Regions from separate parts of the Chitinimonas lacunae genome, predicted to be linked through region 1. Evidence: predicted binding sites of a transcription regulator. Region 1 holds the regulator's gene; each other region holds the start of a gene.
The links. The regulator FliA, encoded in region 1, starts transcription of late flagellar genes. The targets are predictions, from matches to a motif close to GCTAAAGNTNNNNNNNNNNCNGCCGATAAT.

Region 1 (4,153 bases):
CAATCCGGCGTTGGCGCGTCCGGACCTTGAAACACCGGCGTCTAAGCCTCAGCCAGACTTGGCGGCGACGCCCGGTGAAACGGACATGCTGTAACCGCATCCACCTCATTGCCTCGCGCGCAGGAAGCAAGCTACCCATCAATCGAGAAAGCGCGCCTGCCATTGCAAATACAGCCGGTAGCAGTGTTCCTTGAGTGCCTCGGCCGAATCGAAATGGCGCGGGTCGATCGGGTCGAACAGATGGTAGTCCGCCCGCGGGTTGCTGATGGTGGCGATTTCCCAGATTTTGCGCAGCAGATGCTGGTCGCCCCATTCGAAATCGGCCTGGGCCTGGTAGTGCAGAAAGACTGGCAAAATCGGCACCCCGGTCTCGAAGCTTGCGACGAAGGCGCCGTTGAAAAAGCGGCCGGACAGACGACGGCCTTTGCAGCCGCCTTCGGGGTAGAGGGCGATATTGTCGCCCCGGCACAGCGCCTCGATCAGCGCGAGCGTGGCGGTCTTGCGTGATTCGGCCGATTCGCGCCGTACATAGAGCGTATCGGCGGCGGTGGCGATCCGACCGACCAGCCACCAGTCGGCCACTTCGGCCTTGGCCAGCGAGCGGGCGTCAAACAGGGCCGGGATGCCCAAATCTTCGAAGGCCGAGGGATGATTGGCGATCAGCACATATTGCTGCGGCAGCGGCCGGCGCAGGTGCTGGTGCAGGCGCAGCTCGACCCCGAGCGCCCGGATAAAGGCGCGGCACCAGGCCCGAAACAGCGGGCGGTAGAAACGGCGCAGCCATGGAGCGGGCAGCGGGGCCAGCGCCACCATCAGCAGGCTGGCGGCAGCAAGGTCGAGCAGGGCCAATAAGCGCCACAACAGCCGCAGCAGGAAGATCATGGCGGTTTCGAATCAGGGTTCAAATCAAGAAGCCACGCAGCTTGCTGTCGATAATGCGCGGATTTTCGCCGTGGGCGATGCCAAACAGCCCTTCGACCACCAGTTCACGACGTTTTACCTCACGGCCGATAATCGATTTGAGCTTGTTGCCGATCGGCAGAAAGAACAGATTGGCCGAGCCGACCCCATAAATGGTGGCCACAAAAGCGACCGCGATGCCGCTGCCGAGCTTGGCCGGGTCGGACAGGTTCTCCATCACATGAATCAGCCCCATGACCGCGCCCAGAATACCGATGGTCGGGGCATAGCCGCCCGCTGCTTCCCAGATTTTGGCAGCGGCGCGGCAGTTTTCTTCGTAGACGTCGATTTCCAGTTCCATCGTGTGACGGATCGCCTCGGGCTCGGCACCATCGACCAGCATCTGCAAGGCACGCTTGACGAACGGGTCCTTCTCCGCTTGCATCGGCCCTTCGAGCGCCAGCAGGCCGCCACGGCGGGCGGTATTGCTCCAGGCCAGGATCTGCTTGACCCAGCCTTCGAGGTTCTGCTCGGGCGGCTGGAGAATCCATCTGAACATCTTGACGCCCGCCTTGAAGTGGGCAGCGCTGCTCTGCAATAGCACCGCCCCCATGGTGCCGCCGATCACGATGAAAAAGGCGGTGATCTGCAAGAGCGAACGGATGCGTCCCCCCTCGAGTATCTGGCCGCCAATGATGGCCAGCAGGCCGATAAAAATGCCGATCAGGCTGAGTTTGTCCATGCGGCGTGGATCATGCTGTCAGGAAGTTTTTTATACCGAACCCGGTGGGCGGGCTGCTCGATTAGCGGTTTTGGGTCCAGTCGCTGAGTTTGGCGCGCAGTCGGGCAATGGCCTGGCTGTGCAACTGGCAGACCCGTGATTCCGACACGCCAAGTACGGCGCCGATCTCCTTGAGGTTCAGCTCTTCGTTGTAATAGAGCGCCATCACCATTTTTTCGCGTTCGGGCAGATGTTCGATCGAATGGACCAGGGTGCGACGGAAGGCGTCTTCGTCCAGATCGTTGAGCGGGTCGGATTTGAAATCGGCCGCCAGACCATCGAGCGCATCGCGCTGGCCTTCGTCGTTGTCGAAATCCTCGTAGTAGATCAGTTGATGGCCACGGGCGTCGGCCAGCAGGGTCTGGTATTCGGCCAGCGGCAGGTTCATGGCCTGAGCCATTTCGATTTCGTTCGGGGCGCGACCCAACTGGTGTTCCAGCTTGACCAGGGCGCGTTCGATATCGCGCATCGATTTGCGGATATGCCGGGGCAGCCAGTCGGCCTCGCGCAGCTCGTCGAGCATGGCGCCACGGATGCGCTGGCTTGCATAGGTCTCGAACTGGGCACCGGCGGCCGGATCGAAATTGCGCGCGGCCTCCATCAAGCCGATCAGGCCGGCCTGGATCAGGTCATCGACTTCGACGCTGGCGGGCAACTTGGCGATCATATGGTAGGCCAGCCGCTTGACCAGCGGGGCATGGGTACGCACGCGCTCTTCCACCGGATCGGTGGCGTTCTGCCGATACATGCCAAGGGCGCGCGGAGAAGGCATCGTTTGCGGTACGGGAAGAAGATGTTGTCTTAAGTTTATGCACCAGCATGGCGGGTTTGACCAGCTCGGCACGGCAGACCTGAGAATGCCCGAGCGGGTGTGGGGAAAAGCATTGAAGCCGAATGTTTATATTTCTATAAATATTCAGCTTCTTGTCTTGCAGAGGGTTGGCAGAAATGTTTCCAGCTAGGGGAATTCCCGGCTCCACAAAAAAACCGGTGCAGGGACTGGGTAAGGGAATCTCGGAATGTCAGTATTTGATCTCGACCGAACCGTCGGCGCGGGCAATCCCTTGCACGACGGCACCCGAATTCATCCGCACGCTGACCTGCTGGCCTTCGGCGGCATTGGCCAGGGCGCGGCCCTCGGTGGCGACCTCGAAGCCGCTGCCATGGGCGATGACCCGGACAAAGTCATTGGCCCGTACCGCAAACGAGGCGCGCAGCATCTCGGCCCGCAGCGGCGCGCCGGCCGGGGCGCCGCCCACCAGATTGCGGCCGATGGCCTGGGCCGGGTCGGCAATCACATTGCCGCTGATCTGGCTCAGATCGCCGCTGCGTTTTTCGAGGTCGGCGGCGCTGATTTCATGACCGGCCGGCAGCGGCCGGGCCGTTACCCAGTATTCGCTCTGGATCGAGACCGCCACCGGTACGCTGACCGTCCAGCGTGCGCCCTTGACGCAGCGCACGCTGACGCTGGTATTGCCAAGCAGACGGCTGCCCTTGGGCAATTGTGGGTCGAGCTGGGCGCAGGCGGCCAGCTGGAGCCGGTTGTCGAGCCGGCCGAGCTGGAAACTGGCACGTTCGCCATAGCTGGCGAGCTGGGCCTGGACAAATTGACGGACAACCTCGTTGATCGCTTCAAGACTCTGCCGTTCGGCAGCCTGGCCGGGCAGCGCCAGCAAGGTGGCGAGCAGGCTGCAACAAAGGGCGGGAACACATCGACGCGACATAGGCTGACAGTATGAATATGACGTTGGGCTGGGAGTTTGACGAGCCAGCCGTGGCTTGGCAAGTCTGTCGGGGATGTTTTCACCTTAGCGGCGGCGACCGGCGAAAGCAACGCCAGGCGGCGATTGGGCGCAGCCCGGCAATCGGGGTATGATCGGCGCTTTTGCGCCGTCTGGAATCTCCCCATGCTGGAAGCCTTGTTTGCCATCGTCGCGCTGACCGTGCTGCTCGCCGGCGCCATTGTGATCTTCCGCCTCAATCTGGTGGTCGAGACCCAGCGCGCCAGTGTCGAGGTACTGACCGCCTTGCTCGAAGAGAAGCATCGCGCCGTGTTGCAGGACCTACACGGTGGCCTGCACCGTCAGGCCGAGGCGCTGTCGAACGGTTTCTCCGATCAGGGCGAGCGGCTGCGCGACAGCCTGACCGAGTCGGCCGACCGGCTGCGCGACGGCGTGGGCCAGGCATTCGACCGGCTGCGCGATTCGGTCAGCCGCGACCTCAAGGACACCCGTCTCGGGCTCGAACAGCTGCGCTCGGCCCAGACCGAGTCGCTCCAGGCCGCCCAGATCGCCCAATCGGGCTCGCTCCAGGCGCTGCAACTGACCCAGGCCCAGGCGCTGTCCGACAGCCGCGAGGCGATGTCCAAGCAACTGGCCGAAATCTCGGCCGCTGTACAGCAAAAACAGGATCAACTGCGCAGCGAAGTGCTCGAGACAGTCGGCCGGCTGCTGGGCGAGCAGGGCCGCAGCC
Region 2 (4,153 bases), 710 kb from region 1:
CCGGGCTTCAGCGTTGCAGCAGCGGTGGCTGCAAAACGACGATAAAGCGGATCGGCCTCAGCCGCCGCGCTCTTCCTTGAACTTGCCATAGCCGAGCAGACGCTCGTAACGGGCTTCGAGCAAGGTATCGATCGGTTTGTCCTGGAGGTTTTTCAGCGCGTCTTGCAGGCTCTTGCGCAGCGTGGTCATCATGGCCTGCGGGTCGCGATGGGCACCGCCCAGCGGTTCCGGCACGACTTTGTCGATCAGCCCCAGGGTTTTGAGACGGGCGGCGGTAATACCCAGGGTTTCGGCGGCTTCGGGCGCCTTGTCGGCACTACGCCATAGAATCGAGGCACAACCTTCGGGCGAGATCACCGAATAGGTGGCGTATTGCAGCATCTGCACCACGTCGCCCACGGCAATCGCCAGCGCCCCACCCGAGCCGCCTTCACCGATCACCGTGACCACCACCGGCACCCGCAATTGGGTCATCTCAAACAGATTGCGGCCAATGGCCTCGCTCTGACCACGCTCTTCGGCGCCGACGCCGGGATAGGCACCCTGGGTATCGACCAGGGTCAGCACGGGGATACCGAACTTCTCGGCCAGCCGCATCAGGCGCAGTGCCTTGCGGTAGCCTTCTGGCTTGGGCATGCCGAAGTTGCGGTAGATCTTTTCCTTGGTATCACGCCCCTTCTGCTGGCCGATCACCATCACCGACTGGCCATTGAAACGGGCAAGGCCGCCAACGATGGCCGGGTCGTCAGCAAAAGTACGGTCGCCGTGCAGCTCTTCGAAATCGGTGAACAGTCCCTGGATGTAATCAAGTGTCAGCGGCCGCTGCGGATGCCGGGCGACTTGGGAAATCTGCCAAGGCGTGAGCTTGGCGTAGATGGTCTTGGTCAGCTCCTGGCTTTTTTTCTGGAGGTGGCCGATTTCGACCGAGATATCGACCGCCGTATCGTCCTGGACGAAGCGAAGCTCTTCGATCTTGCCTTCGAGTTCGGCAATGGGCTGTTCGAAATCGAGAAAGGTGGTTTTCATCGTGTGAAGCATCCGGCGCCGCGCCTAAGGGCGCTCAATCCACGGGGAATGCCGTCGGGTCCGGGGCGGCAAGCGCACGGGCCGGCGGGACGACGACATTCTTATAATTTGTCTGACAGGTCCAAGCCGGCTTCCCGGCAAAACCGCGCCATCATAGCGGAACGCCCGGGAACCACAAGATTGACAAGCCCGGACACCAAGCATGTGTCCGGGAGCGGCAGGGAAACCTACTCATTAGTAAAGACAATCTCGGCCCGCAGCCCGGCTTTCTGGAGCGCCAGCCGGCTAGCCACATTGAGCAGGATGGGAGACTGGGTATTGGCACGGATTTCACCGCCGCCGTCCTGACGGCTCAGCGTCAGTAACAGGGCGATATCGTTGGGATCGTTGACTTGAAGCAGCTCGGCTTCGGCATCGCTCAACACAATCTGATAGTTGACCCCGAGCATCCCCGCCTCGATCAGGCTGAATATCACATCAGGGTCATCAAGCGATTGCAGCCACCACACCTTGGGCTCGGGCACGTCTTCATGCAGCAGCTTGAACTGGTGACAATGTTCGAAGCCTGGCAATCCCTGCGGAAAGCAGATGGTGGTGCTGTCGTCGATATCGAGGGCACCAAAGCGCGGAGAAATGATATTCATCGTGTCGCTCGCGTCTTTTGTTCTATCGTCAAGTTGACCTGAATCTAGCCGAAATTCTTTGAGCAAGCCAAGGCAGAACCGTTGCCAGAGCAAGCGGGCGGATCAGGAAAAAATATTGTTAACCAGGTCTAAAGTTCCTTGCTCCGCGTCCGATAAGGCACGTAGGATACCTCCGGGGTTTCGCGAGGCTATGGGAAGTAGAGGCTAAATCATGAAAATCGACAACAGCGGCAAACCGCTTCTTACCGGTTTGACCCGCCCCACCGACAGCCGCACGACGACGCGTGCGGCCACCGGCGAGACCGCCGCGCCGGAACAACGCGGCGACAGCGTCGAGGTCAATGCCTTCAGCGCCAAACTACAAGCGATGGAAGCCAATCTCGCCAACACGCCGGTCATCGATGAAAACAAAGTGGCCGAAATCCGACAGGCAATCGCCGAAGGCCGCTTTACCATCCGCCCCGATGCCATCGCCGACAAGCTGATGGCCAGCGTCAAGGAACTGCTCTCCGACAAGGGGTAAGTTTTGGAATCGCTGCTATCCCAGGCATTCGCGGCGGAGCTTATTGAGCTCGATCGTTTTATCGCCGTGCTCGAACGCGAGCAGGCGGCCTTGATCGCCAACGATCTCGCCGATCTGATCGAGATTGCCAAACAGAAAGCCGAGCGTGCACAGACTCTGGAAATGCTCGCACGCGAACGCAAACGCCTGTTTGATCTGAACGGCGTAGCAATCGACGACAATGTCCCGCATGAAATGCTTGCCGTCACCCGACTGCCAGCAGCCGACTTCCCCGCCCTCGCGGCACAATGGCGCGACCTGCTACAGAAAGCCCGTCACGCCAGCGCCCTCAATCAGACCAACGGTCAACTGATCAATACCCGCCAGCAGCAGAACCAGCAGATGATCGCCCTGTTCCAGAACGAACGCGCCGGCAATCTCTCCTACGACGCCTACGGCCAGCCTCGCCTGAGCAGCTCGGGCCACTCTCTGGGCAAAGCCTGATTGCCTCCACCTAGACCACCCGCACAAGGCGGCGGTCAATTTATTTCATTTCTGTTTTAATTCGACAACATGTATTGCAAAGGATTTGCAGTTTTCTTTCCATTTCAAGAAGCTGGCTACTGCCCATCAGCTTCAGGTATCGGCAGGGTAGCCACTTCCTCCTTCGCATCCGACAGTATCTGGATCGCCACTCGCCGATTGCGCGCCCGGCCTTCCGAGCTGTCGTTGCCATCAAGCGGCCGGTTGTCGGCGTAACCGATGGCCACCAACCGACGCGCCCCGACCCCGGCACTCTCGAACAGGCGCACCACCGTCCCGGCCCGTGCTGCCGACAATTCCCAGTTGGAAGGAAACTGGACCGAGCGGATCGGCTGATTATCGGTATGCCCTTCGATCTGGATAAGATTCTCGGCAGCCGCGAGCTTGCGGGCGATGGTCAGCAGGGTCTCGCTCGACTTGGCGTCCAGCGTGGCCGATCCGGTGGGAAACAGCAGACTGGCATTGATCTCAATCGCAATCCCCCGTCGGCTCTCCGTCACCCTGACCTGTCCCTCCTCGATCAGCGAGGCCAGGGTCTTTTGCAGATCGCGCGCCATATCCTTCATTTTCTCGGCTTGCTGCTGCCGCTCCTGGGCCGCGCGATTATTGCGAAAAGGCAGATCGATCAGCTTGGGCTGGGCCGAGCCGGTCGGTGGGGTATTGGGTTGGATCAGGGTGGGACTGGTGGGTTGCTGCTTGTTGAAGGCCAGTACCAGGGAATCGGACAGTACCCGGTACTTGCCTTCGTTGACCTGGGAGATGGCGTACATCACCACAAAAAAAGCGAACAGCAGCGTGATGAAGTCGGCATAGGACACCAGCCAGCGTTCATGATTCTCGTGCTCTTCGTGCTTGGTCTTGCGCGCCATCGCCCTCTCCCTGGTCAGACGGGCCGTCTGCTTGAGCTTAGCGCATCTTGAGTTCGAAGGTGGTGCCCAGCTGCTCGCCTGCGGCAGTGCCAAGCGAGCGGGCAAAGCGGTCCACCAACGACTCGCGCGGCGTGAAATCGACCAGGTTTTCGGCCTTGATCACATCGCGTGCCACCGTATCGGCGCTCGCCAGACCATCGGTCAAGCCCAGCGCCACGCTCTTCTCGCCGCTCCAGATCAGACCGGAGAACAAGGTCTGGTCTTCCTTGAGCCGCTTGCCCCGGCCTTGCCGCACCACATCGATAAACTGCTGGTGGACTTCACCGAGCATGGTCTTGGCATATTGGACCTGCTCAGGATTCTGCGGAGAGAACGGATCGAGAAAGCCCTTGTTCTCGCCAGCAGTCAGCAATCGCCGCTCCACTCCGAGCTTGTCCATGGCGCTGGTAAAGCCGAAGCCGTCCATCAGCACACCGATCGAACCGACCAGGCTTGCCTTGTCGACGAAGATCTTATCAGCCGCCACGGCCACATAATAGCCACCCGAGGCGCAGATATCCTCGACCACC
Region 3 (4,153 bases), 3.5 Mb from region 1:
TCGGCCATGAACAATCTGGCCGCCCGGCATGCCCAGGGCGACTATCTGCTTTTGCTCAACAACGATACCGCCGTGGTCCAGAACGACTGGATCGAAGCACTGCTCAACCATGCCCAGCGACCCGAAGTCGGCATCGTCGGTGCCAAGCTGCTGTTCCCCGATGGCCGGGTCCAGCACGCCGGCGTGGTGCTGGGCATGCTCGGCCCGGCCGAACATCCTTTCCTGGGCGCTTCGCTGCGCGAGCCGGGCTATATGGGACGGCTACAGGTCGACCAGGAGTATTCAGCCGTGACGGCGGCTTGCCTGATGATCCGTAAATCGATCTACGAGGAGGTCGGCGGGCTCGACGAGTCGGACTTCAAGGTGTCGTACAACGACGTCGATCTATGCCTCAAGGTACGCGAGCGTGGCTACCGGATCGTCTGGACTCCTTACGCCACCTTGCTGCACGAAGGCTCGGCCAGCCAGCGCAACGCGGTGGAAGGCCGGCCCGACGAGGCGCGGCAGGCGCGCTTTGCCGGCGAACAGCGCGCCTTCTATCGTAAGTGGCTGCCGCAACTGGTACGCGATCCGGCCTACAACCCGAATCTGAGCCTGCGCCAGCGCGACTGCGCCATCGAGACCAACCCGGTGCTGACCCGGCGCTTTGTCGATTGGCAGCCGGCGCCGAGCATTCTGGTCCATCCGGCCGACCAGACCGGTTGCGGTCACTACCGCATTCTGGCGCCGGGCGAACGGCTGCTGGAGACCGGGCGCGCACTGGTGCAGCCGAGCTACGAGCTGTTCATGCTGCCGGCCGAGATTGCCAGGATCAAGGCCGACGCCATCGTGTTGCAGCGCCAGCTCACCCCGGTCCAGCTCGAAGCGATGGCACGCTATCGCGACTATTCGGGCGCCTTTATGGTGTATGAGCTGGACGACTACCTGCCCAATCTGCCGGTCAAGAGCGTGCACCGCGAGCATATGCCCAAGGATCTGGTCAAATCGCTGCGCAAGGCCCTGGGCTATGTCGATCGCTTTGTGGTATCGACCGAGCCGCTTGCCGAGGCGCTAGAAGGCTTCCATCCGAATCTGCGCGTGGTGCACAACTATCTGCATCCCGACTGGTGGCAAGCCACCCCGCGCCGCCGAGTCGGCCCGCGTCCGCGCGTGGGCTGGGCCGGCGGTATCGGCCATAGCGGCGACCTGGCGCTGATCGTCGAAGTGGTGCGCGACTTGGCCCCCGAAGTCGATTGGGTGTTCTTTGGCATGATGCCCAAGGAGATCGAGCCGTTCGTGGCCGAATATCATGCAGGTGTCCCGACCGGCGACTATCCGGCAAAACTTGCCGCCCTCGACTTGGATCTCGCGCTGGCTCCGCTCGAGATCAATACCTTTAATCTGTGCAAGAGCAATCTGCGGCTGCTTGAGTATGGGATCAACGGCTACCCGGTGATCGCTACCGATATCGCCCCCTATCGCTGTGGTCTGCCCGTGACGCTGGTCAAGAACAAATACAAGGATTGGATGGAGGCGATCCGCGCCCATCTGGCCGATCTGGACGCTGCGGCCCGGCAAGGCGATGAATTGCGCGAAGCGGTACGGCGAGACTGGATGCTCGATGGGGACAACCTGGACCGCTGGCTCAAGGCCTGGCTGCCCGACTAAGCGGCTCAGACCAGGCAAAGCTCAGCAATAAATTGGAATTTTTTTGTCTTATCACCTGATCTGGTACTTGTTGCTTGGGAGTTGAGCAGACGGTTTGCGTAGTGGGAAGCCATATCCAGAAGGGTATGGCTTTTTTGTTTTTGCTTTTAAAAGACAAAATGTATAGCAATCTCTTTGCATGATTTTTGTATGTCAGTGTTTTGTCAAGTTTGACTAAAGTATTCCGGCATGAGGTCGATAAGGCATCCGTGGTTGGCACGGCCGTAGCGTGAGCGACAAAGTCATTAAAGTCCCCGGACGACCTGCCGATATAGACAGCAAGAGGATTCAGGACTGCGTACAGGAACGGCCTGACTGACCTGACCCAAACCGGAGATCGAGATCATGCAAGTCATCCAAACAAATATTCAGTCGCTCAATGCGCAACGCAACCTGGGCACCTCGTCGGCGTCGCTGGCGACTTCGCTGCAACGCCTGTCCTCGGGCCTGCGCATCAACAGCGCCAAGGACGACGCCGCCGGTCTCGCGATCTCCGAGCGCTTTTCGGCTCAGATCCGCGGTATGGACCAAGCCGGCCGCAACGCCAACGATGGTGTCTCGCTGTCGCAGACCGCCGAAGGCGCGTTGCAGCAGATGGGCAATATTTTGCAGCGTGTGCGTGAACTGGCTGTGCAGTCGGGCAATGCCACCAACTCGGCAACCGACCGCAGCGCCCTGAATGCTGAAGTAAACCAGCTGGTTTCCGAACTGGAGCGCTTCTCGCTGTCGACAGAGTTCAACGGCCAGAAGCTGTTCGACGGTAGTTTCACTTCCTCGACCTTCCAGATTGGCGCCAACGCTAACCAGACCATCACGGCCACCACCAACAACTTCCGCACTACTCAGTACGGTTCGTATCAGCTGGGTGTGGGTAACGGGACTGGCACGTCGTCGGTATCGAATTCGGTATCCGGCACCTTTACTGGCGGCGCCTCTGCCCTGACTGCGCAAACCCTGACCACTTCGGGTGCAGTGGTGAGTACGGCTGGCGATTTCTCGATCAACGGCACCACGATCTCGGTCGATACCTCAGGTTCGGCCAAGACCATCGCCGACAAGATCAACGCCGCCAATGTGGGCGTGACTGCCACGGCCCGGACCGAGACCACGCTGTCGTTCAGTGGCACGGCCACCAACAGTGCCGGTAGCGGTGCCTACAACCTGCATGTGATCGGTCGCAACAGCACTGCCCAACTGGTGTCGTTCAACGTCACTGACCTCGACAATGACGGAACGGTCGAGAAGGAAGACTTGCAGCAGGCGGTCGACGCTTTCAACAAGCAGTCCTCGAAGACCGGTATCTCGGCCCGGGTGTATGACAAGGATGGTCAGTTCGGTGTCACCCTGACTGCGGAAGATGGCGCCAATATCAATATCGCGGCCGATGGCGGTAGTGCGGCAGGTGTGATCAATGTCCTGTCCAGTGGTACTGCGACGGTGGCTTCGCTTGATGCGACCACGACCGCCGGGGTGATGACGATCGGTGGTCAGGTAGTACTCAACTCGTCGAGTTCTTACGCCATCAAGACCACGACCGCCGAGTTTGCTGCTGGTGTGGTGGACGACGAAGCCCTGGCCGCTAATACCACTCTTGCAGGCTCTCTCAAGACGGTTCAGGATCTCGATATCTCGACCGCGGAAAAGGCCTCGCAAGCACTGCGGGTGGTTGATGACGCACTCACCCTGGTCAACGACCAACGCGCCAAGTTCGGTGCACTGCAAAGCCGGTTCGAAGCGACGATCTCGAATCTGAAGATCACTTCCGAGAACCTGTCTTCCGCCCGGTCGCGCATCCGCGATGCGGACTTTGCCCAGGAAACGGCCAACCTGACTCGGGCACAGATCTTGCAACAAGCAGGTACGGCGATGCTGGCTCAAGCCAATGCGCTGCCGAACCAAGTATTGAGCCTGTTGCGTGGATAATCTCCGAGTGATTGACTAAGGTCTAAGCATTGCCCCGGTTGCTGGCAGGCGGCCGGGGCATCTGTCCAGGAGATGCCATCATGCAAGTGCAATCGGTAAATACGGCGTTGACCCCTCCGCTGCAAAACGAATCGGCGCCGCAACAGCGTGCCCAACTCGCCGCAGCAGAAACGAGCAAAGTCAGTGCTGAAGCGGTCAAGGTGTCGAGTGATGCGGTTCAAGCGTCTCGCGCCACGGCAGATTCCGGCGATGTCAAAAAGGCGGTCGAGAAGTTGAACCAGACGGTGACTTCGTTCAATCGCTCCTTGCAGTTTTCGGTCGATGAAGACACCAAGATGAACATTGTCAAATTGGTCGACGTCGATTCCAAGGAAGTGATTCGCCAGATTCCATCTGAGGAGGTTTTGTCGATTGCCAAGGCCATCGACAAGCTCCAAGGAATGTTGATTGAAGAAAAAGCGTAGCGAAGCTGGTCGGCGCCCGGATGCGTCGGCCGGCCTGGCGAGAGGAGTCCATCATGGCACTGTCTTCGTTGGGTATCGGC

Region 2: flgM (flagellar biosynthesis anti-sigma factor FlgM) is a predicted target of FliA. The motif match lies at 1,798-1,827, and genes of this name have one in related genera.
Region 3: ACFOW7_RS19880 (flagellin N-terminal helical domain-containing protein) is a predicted target of FliA. The motif match lies at 1,860-1,889, and genes of this name have one in related genera.

Annotation. Positions count from the first base shown of each region.
Region 1 is NZ_JBHSBU010000001.1:1,169,385-1,173,537, reverse strand. It holds gene ACFOW7_RS05135 (lysophospholipid acyltransferase family protein) at 139-882, opposite strand; gene ACFOW7_RS05130 (flagellar motor protein) at 902-1,642, opposite strand; gene ACFOW7_RS05125 (RNA polymerase sigma factor FliA) at 1,704-2,453, opposite strand; gene flgA (flagellar basal body P-ring formation chaperone FlgA) at 2,704-3,405, opposite strand; gene rmuC (DNA recombination protein RmuC) at 3,589-4,153, shown strand, end outside.
Region 2 is NZ_JBHSBU010000001.1:1,881,620-1,885,772, forward strand. It holds gene tilS (tRNA lysidine(34) synthetase TilS) at 1-89, opposite strand, end outside; gene ACFOW7_RS07650 (acetyl-CoA carboxylase carboxyltransferase subunit alpha) at 58-1,026, opposite strand; gene fliW (flagellar assembly protein FliW) at 1,254-1,670, opposite strand; gene flgM (flagellar biosynthesis anti-sigma factor FlgM) at 1,882-2,193, shown strand; gene ACFOW7_RS07665 (flagella synthesis protein FlgN) at 2,197-2,676, shown strand; gene motD (flagellar motor protein MotD) at 2,793-3,584, opposite strand; gene ACFOW7_RS07675 (S49 family peptidase) at 3,622-4,153, opposite strand, start outside.
Region 3 is NZ_JBHSBU010000001.1:4,629,345-4,633,497, forward strand. It holds gene ACFOW7_RS19875 (glycosyltransferase) at 1-1,647, shown strand, start outside; gene ACFOW7_RS19880 (flagellin N-terminal helical domain-containing protein) at 2,032-3,609, shown strand; gene ACFOW7_RS19885 (flagellar protein FlaG) at 3,690-4,073, shown strand; gene fliD (flagellar filament capping protein FliD) at 4,127-4,153, shown strand, end outside.